Regions from separate parts of the Mycobacterium marseillense genome, predicted to be linked through region 1. Evidence: predicted binding sites of a transcription regulator. Region 1 holds the regulator's gene; the other holds the start of a gene.

Region 1 (5,888 bases):
TGTTCACCGATGCGGACGGCAATTTCGGCAATCCGCTCGGCGTGGTGGATGCCGGCCAGGTCCGGGTCGCGGACCGGCAGCGGGTGGCGACCCAATTGGGTTACAGCGAAACGGTTTTCGTTGATCTTCCGGCCGCGGGCTCCGCGACCGCGCACGCCACCATCTACACGCCCAGGACGGAACTCCCGTTCGCCGGGCACCCGACGGTGGGCGCCTCGTGGTGGCTGCGGGAGAACGGATCACCGATCAACACGCTGCAGATACCGGCAGGAATCGTGCAGGTGGGCTACGACGCCCAACACACCCGCATCAGCGCACGCGCGGAATGGGCGCCCGAGTTCGCGCTGCACGAATTCGGCTCGGCCGACGATGTTCTCGCCGCCGACCCGACGGACTTTCCCGACGATACGGCGCACTACCTGTGGGCCTGGACCGACCGGGATACCGGGTCGCTGCGGGTGCGCATGTTCGGCGCCAACCTCGGCGTGCCCGAAGACGAGGCGACCGGTTCGGCCGCCATGCGGATCACCGACTACCTGAGCCAAAGCCTGCGGATCACCCAGGGCAACGGTTCCGTCATCGAAACCACGTGGAGCGCCGAGGGCTGGGTGGCAGTGGCCGGGCGGGTGGTCAACGACGGTGTGCGACAGCTGGACTGACGGCGCGGACGCTCAGCGCTGCCGATGCAACACCGCGGCGAGGTGGTCTTGCAGCGGCTGGCCTACCGCGCCCATCTGCACCGTGTAGGAGAGCTCATCGCCGTCGATGCGGAAGGAACGCCCTAGTCCCGTCACCTCTTTGGCGGTAGGCGTCAGGCCGACCGTCGTGGTGGTCATCTGCATTTCGATGCGGTCGCCGGTGACCGAATAGGTGCCGACCTCGATCTCGGTGATGCCACTCGGATGGGCCAGCACCAGTTCGACGTGGCCCGGCTGCGGCACGCGGAGATATCCCGTCTCGGCGTGTAACGGCTTGCCATCGGCCACCGCCTTGGTCTTCTGGGCGTAGGCCAAAAACGGTTTGCCCACATGGGCGAACGTGACTTCTTCGAGGTAGTCGAAGGGCGGGATCGTCGGGTACTTGCCCGCACCCTGACCGGCCCAGGTGCCGAGGAGCGGGGCCAGGGCCGCGAGGTCCGGATGCAACTCAGGGGGCATCCTTCGAGCCTAGCGGGCCGCCCGGCCCGGGCTCGCGCGATCCATCAGCCCGGAGTCGCCACTCCGCGGTGCTCACGCAGCGCCTGGATCTCGCGCTCGAAGTCGTCCGCGGACTCGAAAGACCGGTACACCGACGCGAACCGCAGGTACGCCACCTCGTCGAGATCGCGCAGCGGCCCCAGGATGGCCAAGCCGACCTCGTGGCTGGGGACTTCCGGGGAGGCCACCGCGCGCACCGTGTCTTCGACCTGCTGGGCCAGCAGATTCAGCGCGTCGTCGTCCACCTGGCGGCCCTGGCAGGCCCGGCGGACGCCGCTGATGACCTTTTCCCTGCTGAAGGGTTCGGTGACGCCGCTCCGCTTGACCACCGCCAGGACCGCGGTTTCCACGGTGGTGAAACGTTTTCCGCACTCCGGGCACGATCGGCGGCGCCGGATGGCCTGCCCCTCGTCGGTTTCGCGCGAGTCGATCACCCGGGAATCCGGATGACGGCAGAAGGGACAGTGCATGACCGCTCCTCACCGTGCCGACAACCAGGTAACGCAGAACTTTGAGCGTACCTGTGCGCTGACCTGCACGGCTAACGGAGCCGCCGTCCCCGGGCCGGGACCACGCCGGCCGGACACCTCACGAGCCGGAGCCGTTGGGGCACAACCGCTGTCAGCCGATCGGAGCGATCAGCGTTTGGCCGGCGACCAGTGTCGGCGAGTTCAGGTCGTTGAGCTCACGGATGCGGTCAGCCACCTCGGTGGCCGGCGCGTCGGGCGCCACGCGGTGAGCGACATCCTGCAGCGACTCCCCCGCGTCGACCCGCACGACGGCGAGCCGGTTCGGAACGGGCGCGGCCGCGTTTGTCGCGTCGCCGTTGAGGGCCTGCCCGACGTTCGCGACGAGACCCAGCCACAAGGTGATCGCCCCGGCGGCCAACGCCAGCCCAACCGTGGTCGCCCAGGTGACGACGCGCCTGCGGTGCGGAGCGACAGACATCGCGACCCCGGTGCCGTAGTAGCGTGTCGCCGCGCCCGCCGGCCGCGACGGGGCGGGCCTGCGGGAACGGGTCGCACCGTCCCTGCCGTACCGAACGCCCTGAACCGGTCCGTTGATCGGGCGCCGAAGACTGCTGGTACGCGGCGCAAGCGTGTGGATGACTGTCATCTGCGTTCCTCCGGTCAACTAGCTCTCGCTCGTGTGTTCGACTCTAATCGCTTGTGTGTTCGAAACCCGAACATTTGAGCGAAGCGTGTCGCACGAGCAAAACGCTAGATCACACCACCGACAACTCCGTCGGCCTCTACCACTGTCACAAGGCCCAAATACCCGGTCGCGGCAAGAGTTACACATTTGTGATTCGGCCGATGGCGGCGCTTTTCCGACCTTTTCCGACGGGCGGCGCCCGGGCGACACGCTAGTCGAACACATGTTTGATTCTTGTCGTCGGTGCGGCTACATTCAGTGGCATGGGCGACAGCAACGACATTTCCCCGAACGACGCTGGCCCGGCCGCGGCGGACGGCCGGCTGCACTCCGTGGATTCCGCGCTGACCGAACGGCAGCGCACCATCTTGAACGTCATTCGCGCCTCGGTGACCAGCCGCGGCTATCCCCCGAGCATCCGGGAGATCGGCGACGCCGTCGGGCTGACGTCGACGTCCTCGGTCGCGCACCAGCTGCGCACCCTGGAACGCAAGGGGTATTTGCGCCGCGACCCCAACCGCCCCCGGGCGGTCGACGTCCGCGGCGCCGACGACGACGTGGCCGCGCCTGCCACCGAGGTGGCCGGGTCGGATGCGTTGCCGGAACCCACGTTCGTCCCGGTTCTCGGACGAATCGCGGCCGGTGGACCGATCCTGGCCGAAGAAGCCGTCGAAGATGTGTTCCCGCTGCCGCGTGAGCTGGTCGGCGAAGGCACGCTGTTCCTGCTCAAAGTGGTGGGCGACTCGATGGTGGAGGCCGCGATCTGTGACGGCGACTGGGTGGTGGTGCGCCAGCAGAACGTCGCCGACAACGGTGACATCGTCGCGGCGATGCTCGATGGCGAGGCCACGGTCAAGACGTTCAAACGCGCCGGCGGTCAGGTGTGGCTGATGCCGCACAACCCGGCGTTCGACCCCATTCCGGGCAACGACGCGACCGTGCTGGGCAAGGTCGTGACGGTGATCCGCAAGGTCTGACGACCCGCGCGCGAACCGCTAGTCGGCCCTGGTGAATCCATTGGCCAAAGCGACCTCTTCGCTGGCCAACCAAATCTCGGGAAGCGTGTCCTGGTACAGGTCGCTGCCCGGCGTGTAGTACAGGCCGTACCGGGCGCTCGCCTTGATCGGGTAGCCATCGGGCGGCTGGTACGGGTCGTCGAGCGGCAGATGAATGGTCGGGCGCCCCTCCGGGCCCGCCAGCCCGTTGTCCGAGCCGTCTTCCTCATCCGCGGCGGCGTGCCGTCCGCCGGATCGCTGCGCGGCCCCGGCGACGAAGGCCCCGGCCGCGACGGCGCCGGTCTCGGCGGCCCCGGTCTCGGCGGCCCCGGACACGTCGGGCCCCGCGGCGACATCTGCGGGTTCGGGTTCGATGTCCGCATCCGGCACGGCGACGTCCGGATACTCGTCCTCGGGTGCCGCCGTTTCCAGGGCACCCGTCACGGCATCGGCGTCCGGCGGCGTGTGCGGGACGGCGACGTCGGGATACTCGTCCTCGGCGCCGTACTCCTCCTCCACGTAGTCGGCGTCCACATAATCGGCATCCACGTAATCGGCGTCGACGTAGGCGGCGTCATCCGCGGTCTCGGCCTCGGCGACCTCGGGAACGGCGTCGGTGTAGTCCGTGTAATCGGCTCCGGCATCGGAATAGTCGGCCTCCGACAGCATCTCCTCCGAGACCACGGGGATGGAGTCGGTGTCGATCGCGTCGGGATCTTCCTCTTCGACGCCGTATTCGCTCTCCGCCGGAACCTGACGCTGCCAGCTGACCCGCGCGGTGGACGCGGCGTCCGTCTGTTGCTCGGGTTCTTGCGGCCCGCCGAGCGCGAAATGCTCGGTCGCGAGGTCGGGGTCCTCCGGTCCCCACGGCGCGTCGGCCGCGTCATAGCCGCGCTCGGGCGCGTAGCCGGCCGCATCGTCGCGCTCCGCGCGGCGCCGGCGCCATCCGAACAGCACCCACGCCAACACCACCAGCAGCACCAGGACCGGAAGGACGGCCAACCACCACCACGAGTGCCAACCGAACTTGTTGGCGTGCGAGGGCGTGGCCGAATTGCTCGGCTGGTTCTGCCCCGACACCTGCAGGCCGCTCAACAGCGGCGCCAGGTTGGACGGATCCGTGGTGAACGTGTTCTTCGCCCGGTTCCACGAAATCTTGCCGCCGGTGAACTGCTGCGAGATCACGTCGCCGTCCACGGCCTGATCGCCGACCGGCGCCCCCAGCTTGCCTGTCGGGCCGCGAAGTTTGTCCCAGGCGGCCTTCATCGCCCCGCGCACGACGAACGCGCCGTGCTCGGCGGTGCGGAAGATCACCGGCTTGTCGGCGGCCGAGAAGGTGCAGATCCGGCTGGACGGACCGATTCCGCCGTCGGTCTCGTTGGTGACGGGGAAGCCGAGGCCGCTGCCGACGGGCCCGCCGAGCGACTCGTATTTGGCCAGGATGTCGGTCTCGAGCGCGTTCGCGCCGGTGGCCGGGGTGAAGAACACCTTGCCGCCGGCGTAGGTCTGGACGATGCCGTCACCGCCGAGTGCGGTCTGCCCGCCCTGTTTGGCGCCCAGGGGTCCGTTGGGTCCCCCGGCCGCCCGCCAGGCCATGTTGATCGCCGCGGTGGGATCGATCGCCACCTGCAGTCCCTTGAGCTGGTCGGCCAGCCCCGGCGGTTCGGTGGTGAACTGCTTGGTCTGCCGGTTCCACGAAACCTGGCCGCCGCTGAACTTCTGCGAGGACACCTCGCCGTTGTAGGTCTCGTCGGCGACCGGCACGCCGAGCACCCCGCCCGAACTGCCCAGCTTGTCCCAGGCGGAGTTGATGGCCCCGCGCACCACGTACGGGCCGTGGTCGGGCGTCCAGAAAATGACCGGCTTGTCGGTGGCCGAGAAGGTGACCACCCGGCTGTCGGGGCCGGCCAGGCCGGGCACCTCGTTGATGGCCGGGAAACCCAGATCGCTGCCCGCTGGGCCGCCCAGCATCTCGTATTTCTCCAGGATGGGCCCGTAGGCGAATTTGGCTCCGGTGGCCGGGGTGAAGAACATTTTGCCGCCGTCGAAGTCGAGGGCGAACCCGTCCCCGGCGGGGTAGACGTCACCCTTGCGGGGGCCGAGCGGGGAGGTGTCGCCACCGGCCTTCTCCCACGCGGCCATCATCGCCGCTTCGGCGTCGCCTATCGGGCTTGCGGTCGCGACGGGCGCCAGCAACACGGCGGCTAGTGCTGTGGTCGTCAGGCTGACCAGCGCGCTTCCGATCAGCTTGCGCATGTGACCTCTGTGCACCTTCACCAAGCCTTCCAGCCTCGGGTCGCGGCTCTATCTGCGGCTACGCCCTTACCTGCATAACCGGCGAGCGGGCCGTTCTTCCGCGGGGAATGGACCCGCTCACGATCCGCCTTATCGCCGGGCTCGCATAACTTTGCTCCAGCCAACAAGAAATGCGAAGTCAAATCACAAATTTTACAAAAAGGGATACCACACCGATGTCGAAATGATGCCGGGCCACGGCCGAATCGCGACTTTCGGCGGGTGAGCGGATATCGCCCCCAAAGCG
Region 2 (5,888 bases), 470 kb from region 1:
CGATCATCAACATCACCTCGGTCGCGTCGCGACTGCCCGGTGATGGTCCGTACGCCGACCGCAGCGGCGGTGTGCTGCCTGGTTACGGCGGATCCAAAGCCGCGCTCGAGCATCTCACCCAATGCGCGGCGTTCGATCTCACCGACCACAACATCGCGGTCAACGCGCTGTCGCCGTCCAAGCCGATCCTCACGCCGGGGCTTTCCTACTATGCCCGCAACTTCGACGACACCGCCTCGGCGGATGAATTCGCCCGCGCGGCAGTGGAATTGGCGCTTGTCGACCCCGGCAAGGTCACCGGACGCAGCATCGGGCACCTGCAGGTACTCGACGGCAGCTTCCGGCCTTTCGCGCTCGACTAGGCGGGTGCGGAATCGCCCTCGGGCGGGTCAGGATCGCCGCGGAGCAGCTCGTCGGGATGGTGCGCGTGATTGATGCCCGGCGGTCCGGCCCCGTCGCTCCAGCGGAGTCGCCCATTGCCGGCGACCGCGGTTCGCCATTCGCCCCGGCTCGCCGCGCGGTGGTCGGAGCCGCAGGCGAAAAACAGCTTGTCCGCGTCGGTCCGGCCGCCGTTCGCCCACTCGGGCGCATGATGGACCTCGCAGTGATAACCGGGTTCGAGGCAATTGGGCCGGGTGCATCCGCGGTCGCGCGCATAGCAGATGATCCGTTGATCTGCGGTCGCGATCCGTTTTTGGCGGCCCAAATACAACGGACGCCCGGTGTGCTCGTCGAACACGGCCAGATAGTGAATTGCCTTGGACGCCATGCGAAGCAGATCCGGCATGGGCAGGCGCGAGCCACCGCCGGTGTGCGCGGGTGTAGGCATCGGGACCGACGAGTCGACGGCGGCGTGCGCGGCCTGGTCGAGTTCGGCGAGCGTGGTGGTGGCGATCACCGTGACGGGATGACCGCGGTGCACGCCGAGTTGACCGGAGCCGATGGCCGATTCCAGGCCGATCTTGAGGGCGTCGTGGCAGCGCTGGGCCGGTGTGCGCTCATCGCGCGCCTCGGTATCGCCATCCGCACTATCGGGCTGATGGCGGCCGGGCCGCACGGCGGCCTCGACGGCTTCAAAGTAGGCACGGGTCTCGGGATCCAGCAGACCGGACAGTCGTGACATTCCGTCTGGGCCCTGAGGGCCGAGGTGCAGCCCACGGCGGCGGGCCCGGTCGACGTCGTTGAAAAGACCGTCCGGATTTAGGTAGTCGGCAATGCGCCGGCCCAGTTTGGTGACCACGGCTGCGTCCACTGTGGCCGCGTGTTGCACCAGCCTGCGCTCGGCGTCTGCCGCGTCGGCGGGGGAGACGCGGGAGGGCAACGTGTCGACAGCGGCGCACACGGCGCGGATGTGGTCCTCGCCGACCGTGCCGGCTGACACCGCCGCCGACAAGGCCGGGAACTCGGGTTCCAGCGGTAAACCGGTCAGGGAACGCCGCGGCTGAATACGGGCGGCGAGTTTGAAGCGGCGGGTGATCTCCTTGGGCGTGATACGAAGTCGCGCCCACAGCGTGGTGCGCACCGACGGCACCGACCCGGGGCCGTCCGGCCGGTCGGCGATCTCACCGAAGACCCGATACATCAGACCCCGGTTAGTGCGGTGCTGGATCTCCAGGCGTTCGGCGACCTCGACCCGAAAGGCGTTACCGACCACATCCGACGGGGTCCGGCGCAGCACGTCGTGGGCCGCGTCGATCGCGTCAAGCGCGGCGCCGATCCGCTCCTGCGCCTGCGCCGAGTTCCAGAAGGTGCCCATGCAGGCGACGGTATCGAATATATGTTCGATGGACATGACGGCGAGGGCAATCTGTGGATGAACCGCCGGCTGTGGATAAGCGACGGCGCCGGTCCTGGCCCTAGGGCCGGCTGACGTGCAAGTATGAGCAAAGCCAGTGCCGCAACGGCGGCAGGCAACCGGTTGAGTGGTGTGCCCATGCCTGGTATGGACAAGCCGACAGGGCGGGTCGTGGCCCTGATCGTTCTCCTGCTCGTGGTCGCGGCCGCCCTGCGCGGGTATCTCCCGGCCCAACACAACACGGCCCGGAGCGAGTCGGGGGGCCGGGCGGCGATGGTGTTCGTGGTCGCGATGCTGGCGGCGACGCTCACATTGGTCGCCATCGCGGTCGTCGCGCGGCTGCGAGATCCACGGGCGGCCGCGCCATCCGCCGGCGCACTGTCCGACATGCTCGGCACCGGAAGGGGTCGGCCGAGTTGGCGCGTGTTGCTGATCGCCCTCGCGGTGATCGTGGCCTGGCTGCTGGTCGTGATGTTGCTGGCCCGGCTCCTGGTGCCCCACGGCATCGGACCGGCTCCTTCACCGTCGGAGACCGGGGGCCCGCCGCCGTCGCCGCACGGGGGCTCGAGGCCACCGCAGCAGCCGCATCAGCACCGCGCGCGCGACGGCTCGCAGAACATGCTCGGCGTGCTGCTCGCCAGCACGGCCGCGATGTTGTTGATGGTCGTCGCGGGAACGGTCGCCACGGCGAGGCGACGGTGGCGCCCGATGGCACCCCGCAGGGCCGACGAGCCGGGCGAATCCCCGGCAACCGCCCCGCCTTCGCGGTCACTGGCCCGGGCGGCCGAACGTGGACTGGCCGAGATGACGGACCTCAGCCGCGAACCGCGCGAGGCGATCATCGCCTGCTACGCCGCGATGGAACGCGAACTCGCGCATGTTCCCGGCGCCGCCCCCCAGGACTTCGACACCCCGTCGGAGGTGTTGGCCCGCGCGGTCGAACACCATGTCCTGCATGCCGATAACGCCGTCGAACTGGTGAACCTGTTCACCGAGGCGCGGTTCAGCCCGCACGTGATGAACGAGGGCCACCGCGACGAGGCGGTGCGCGTGCTTCGATTGGTCCTCGACGAACTCCGATCGCGGAGCCCCGCATGAAAAAGACCACGGCCCTGGGGATTTTCCTCATCATCGGCATCGAGCTGCTGGCGCTGACGCAGCAGGACCGCCGACTCGTGCTGTCGGCCGCCGGCATCGGCCTGGCCCTGGTGCTGCTCAGCCTGCGGCGCACCCTGGGGCGCGGACTCGAGCCCGACACCGAGCCGGAGGGCGACGACCTCGGGGATTCGTTGCGCCGCTGGCTTTCCACCACCGAGACGACGATCCGGTGGTCGGAGGCCACCCGGGCTGACTGGGACCGGCATCTGCGGCCGATGCTGGCCCGTCGGTACGAAATCGCCACGGGCCAAAGGCAAGCCAAAGACCGCGCGGCGTTCCACGCGACCGGCCGAATGCTCTTCGGTGTCGAACTGTGGGACTGGGTGAACCCCAACAATGTCATGCGCAACGGTGACCGCCATCCGGGTCCGGGCCGGGCGGCGCTGGAAGAGATTCTGCGAAAGTTGGAGCAGGTATGACAGGGGGCGCGATCCAGACATGACGCTGCCGGCGGCAACCACGACCGCACACTGCGAGGCGATTCTCGACGAGATCGAACGCGTGGTGGTGGGGAAGCGCTCGGCGCTCAAGCTCATCCTCACCGCGGTTCTCGCGCGCGGCCACATCCTCATCGAGGATCTTCCCGGCCTCGGCAAGACGCTGATCGCCAGATCCTTTGCGGCCGCGCTGGGCCTGCAATTCACCCGCGTGCAGTTCACCCCCGATCTGCTGCCCGCGGACCTGCTCGGGTCGACGATCTACGACATGCAATCGGGCCGGTTCGCGTTCCGGCCCGGACCCATCTTCACCAACCTGTTGCTCGCCGACGAGATCAATCGCACGCCGCCGAAAACCCAGGCGGCGCTGCTGGAGGCGATGGCCGAACGACAGGTCAGCATCGACGGCGAAACACACCAACTGTCAAGGCCTTTCATCGTGTTGGCCACCGACAACCCGATCGAGTACGAGGGCACCTATCCGCTGCCCGAGGCGCAGCTCGATCGGTTCGCGATCCGGCTGGAACTGCGCTATCTCTCCGAACACGACGAGACCTCGATGTTGCGCCGCCGCCTCGAACGCGGTTCGGCCGAGCCGACGGTCAACCAGGTCGTCGACGCCCACGACCTGCTGGCGATGCGGGAATCGGTCGAGCAGGTGACCGTGCACGAAGACGTCCTGCACTACGTGGTCTCACTGGCAAACGCGACGCGGCACCATCCGCAGGTCGCGGTGGGCGCCAGCCCGCGCGCCGAACTCGATCTGGTCCAGCTCGCCCGCGCCCGCGCGCTGCTGCTCGGCCGCGACTACGTAATCCCCGAGGACGTCAAGGCGCTCGCCACCGCGGCGGTCGCGCACCGCATCACCCTGCGCCCGGAAATGTGGGTACGAAAGATCCAGGGCGCCGACGTCATCGGGGAGCTGTTGCACCGGTTGCCGGTGCCGCGAACCGGTGCGAGCCCGGCGTGACGCAGAGCCACGGGGTCGAGTTCCGCTGGCGCGCATCGTCATTGACTCGTGCGATCGCGACCTGCGCGGGCTTTGCGATGGCCGCTGCCGTCATCGGCGCGCGGTGGCAGCTGATCGCGTTCGCGGCGCCGCTGCTCGGCGTGCTGTGTTCGATCAGCTGGCAGCGGCCGGTGCCGGCGATTCGCGTGCACGGCGCGCCCGACGCGCAGCGATGCTTCGAAACCGAGCAGGCGCACCTGCGGGTGTGGATCACCGGGGAAGAACAGGGATTGTCGGCCGCCCGGCTCACGGTCCCCGACGTCGAGGGGATGGATCTCGAGATCCTCGATGCTGATGCGGGACAGGAGAAGACGGTCACGGCGACGGCGCAGCGCTGGGGACGGTACCCGATCGCGGCCCGCGTCGACGTCGTCGCGCGCGGTGGGCTGCTGACCGGCACCGCCGTCGTCGACGCCGCCGAGGTGATCGTGTTCCCACTGACGCCACCGCAGTCGACGCCCATCCCACAGACTGAGTTGCTCGACCGGCTGGGCGCCCATCTGACCCGGCACGTCGGTCCCGGCGTGGAATACGCCGACATTCGCCCCTACGTGCCCGGTGACCAACTGCGCGCGGTGAATTGGCCGGTGAGCGCGCGCCGCGGCCAACTGCACGTCACGGAGCGGTTGACCGACCGCGCGGCGGATGTGGTCGTGCTGATCGACGGGTACCGGCAGCCGGCCGGCCCGGCGACCGAGGCCACCGAACGGGTCGTCCGGGGCGCGGCGCAAGTGGTGCAAACCGCCTTGCGGCACGGTGACCGGGCCGGGATCGTCGCGCTCGGGGGTAACCGTCCGCGCTGGCTCGGCGCCGACATCGGGCAGCGGCAGTTCTATCGGGTGCTCGACACCGTGCTCGGAGCCGGCGAGCGATTCGAGCGCACCACCGGCACGCTGGCGCCGCGCGCGGCGGTCCCCGCCGGGGCCATCGTCATCGCGTTCTCCACATTGCTCGACACCGAATTCGCGCTCGCCCTCATCGATCTCCGCAAGCGGGGCCATGTCGTGTTGGCCGTCGACATCCTCGACAGTTCGCCCTTCGAAGACGAGCAGGATCCGTTGGTCGACCGGATGTGGGCGCTGCAGCGCTCTGCGATGTACCGCGACATGGCCACGATCGGGGTGGACATCGTGTCGTGGCGAGGCGACAGCGGTCTCGAACAGTCGATGGGTGTGCTGCCCGATCGCCGCCGCCGGGTGCGCGGGAGGCTTCGTGGATAGCGGCAACACGGGGGCGCTGGGGCGGCTCGGGGCGCCCGCGTTCGCGACCGGGTTCGGTCTGCTGATGGTGGGGTTGGCGGCCGGCGGCTCGCACGGGTTCGCCGTGGCCGCGTGGGTGGCGGCGCTCGTTGCGGTGGCGGTGGGGACGGTATTGCGTCCCGCCGCAACGGTTGCCGTGCTGTTGGCGGTCGTGACGGTGATGCTGTCGGATCCGCCGCTCGTGTTCGTCGCGCTGTCCGGATTGTGCGGGGCCGCATACCTGGTGTGCC

What was found. The regulator LexA, encoded in region 1, represses DNA repair genes until DNA is damaged. The targets are predictions, from matches to a motif close to CGAACANNTGTTCG.
Region 2: the regulator LexA is predicted to act here: its motif matches at 1,771-1,784, upstream of G6N26_RS11415 (HNH endonuclease signature motif containing protein).

The regions. Positions count from the first base shown of each region.
Region 1 covers NZ_AP022584.1:2,047,490-2,053,377, forward strand. Annotated here, with positions in the region: gene G6N26_RS09045 (PhzF family phenazine biosynthesis protein) at 1-659, shown strand, start outside; gene G6N26_RS09050 (peroxynitrite isomerase) at 672-1,157, opposite strand; gene nrdR (transcriptional regulator NrdR) at 1,202-1,666, opposite strand; gene G6N26_RS09060 (LysM peptidoglycan-binding domain-containing protein) at 1,818-2,312, opposite strand; gene lexA (transcriptional repressor LexA) at 2,615-3,328, shown strand; gene G6N26_RS09070 (sunset domain-containing protein) at 3,347-5,602, opposite strand; gene G6N26_RS09075 (hypothetical protein) at 5,864-5,888, shown strand, end outside.
Region 2 covers NZ_AP022584.1:2,516,131-2,522,018, reverse strand. Annotated here, with positions in the region: gene G6N26_RS11420 (SDR family NAD(P)-dependent oxidoreductase) at 1-362, shown strand, start outside; gene G6N26_RS11415 (HNH endonuclease signature motif containing protein) at 359-1,756, opposite strand; gene G6N26_RS11410 (DUF4129 domain-containing protein) at 1,943-2,893, shown strand; gene G6N26_RS11405 (hypothetical protein) at 2,890-3,372, shown strand; gene G6N26_RS11400 (AAA family ATPase) at 3,392-4,360, shown strand; gene G6N26_RS11395 (DUF58 domain-containing protein) at 4,357-5,619, shown strand; gene G6N26_RS11390 (hypothetical protein) at 5,612-5,888, shown strand, end outside.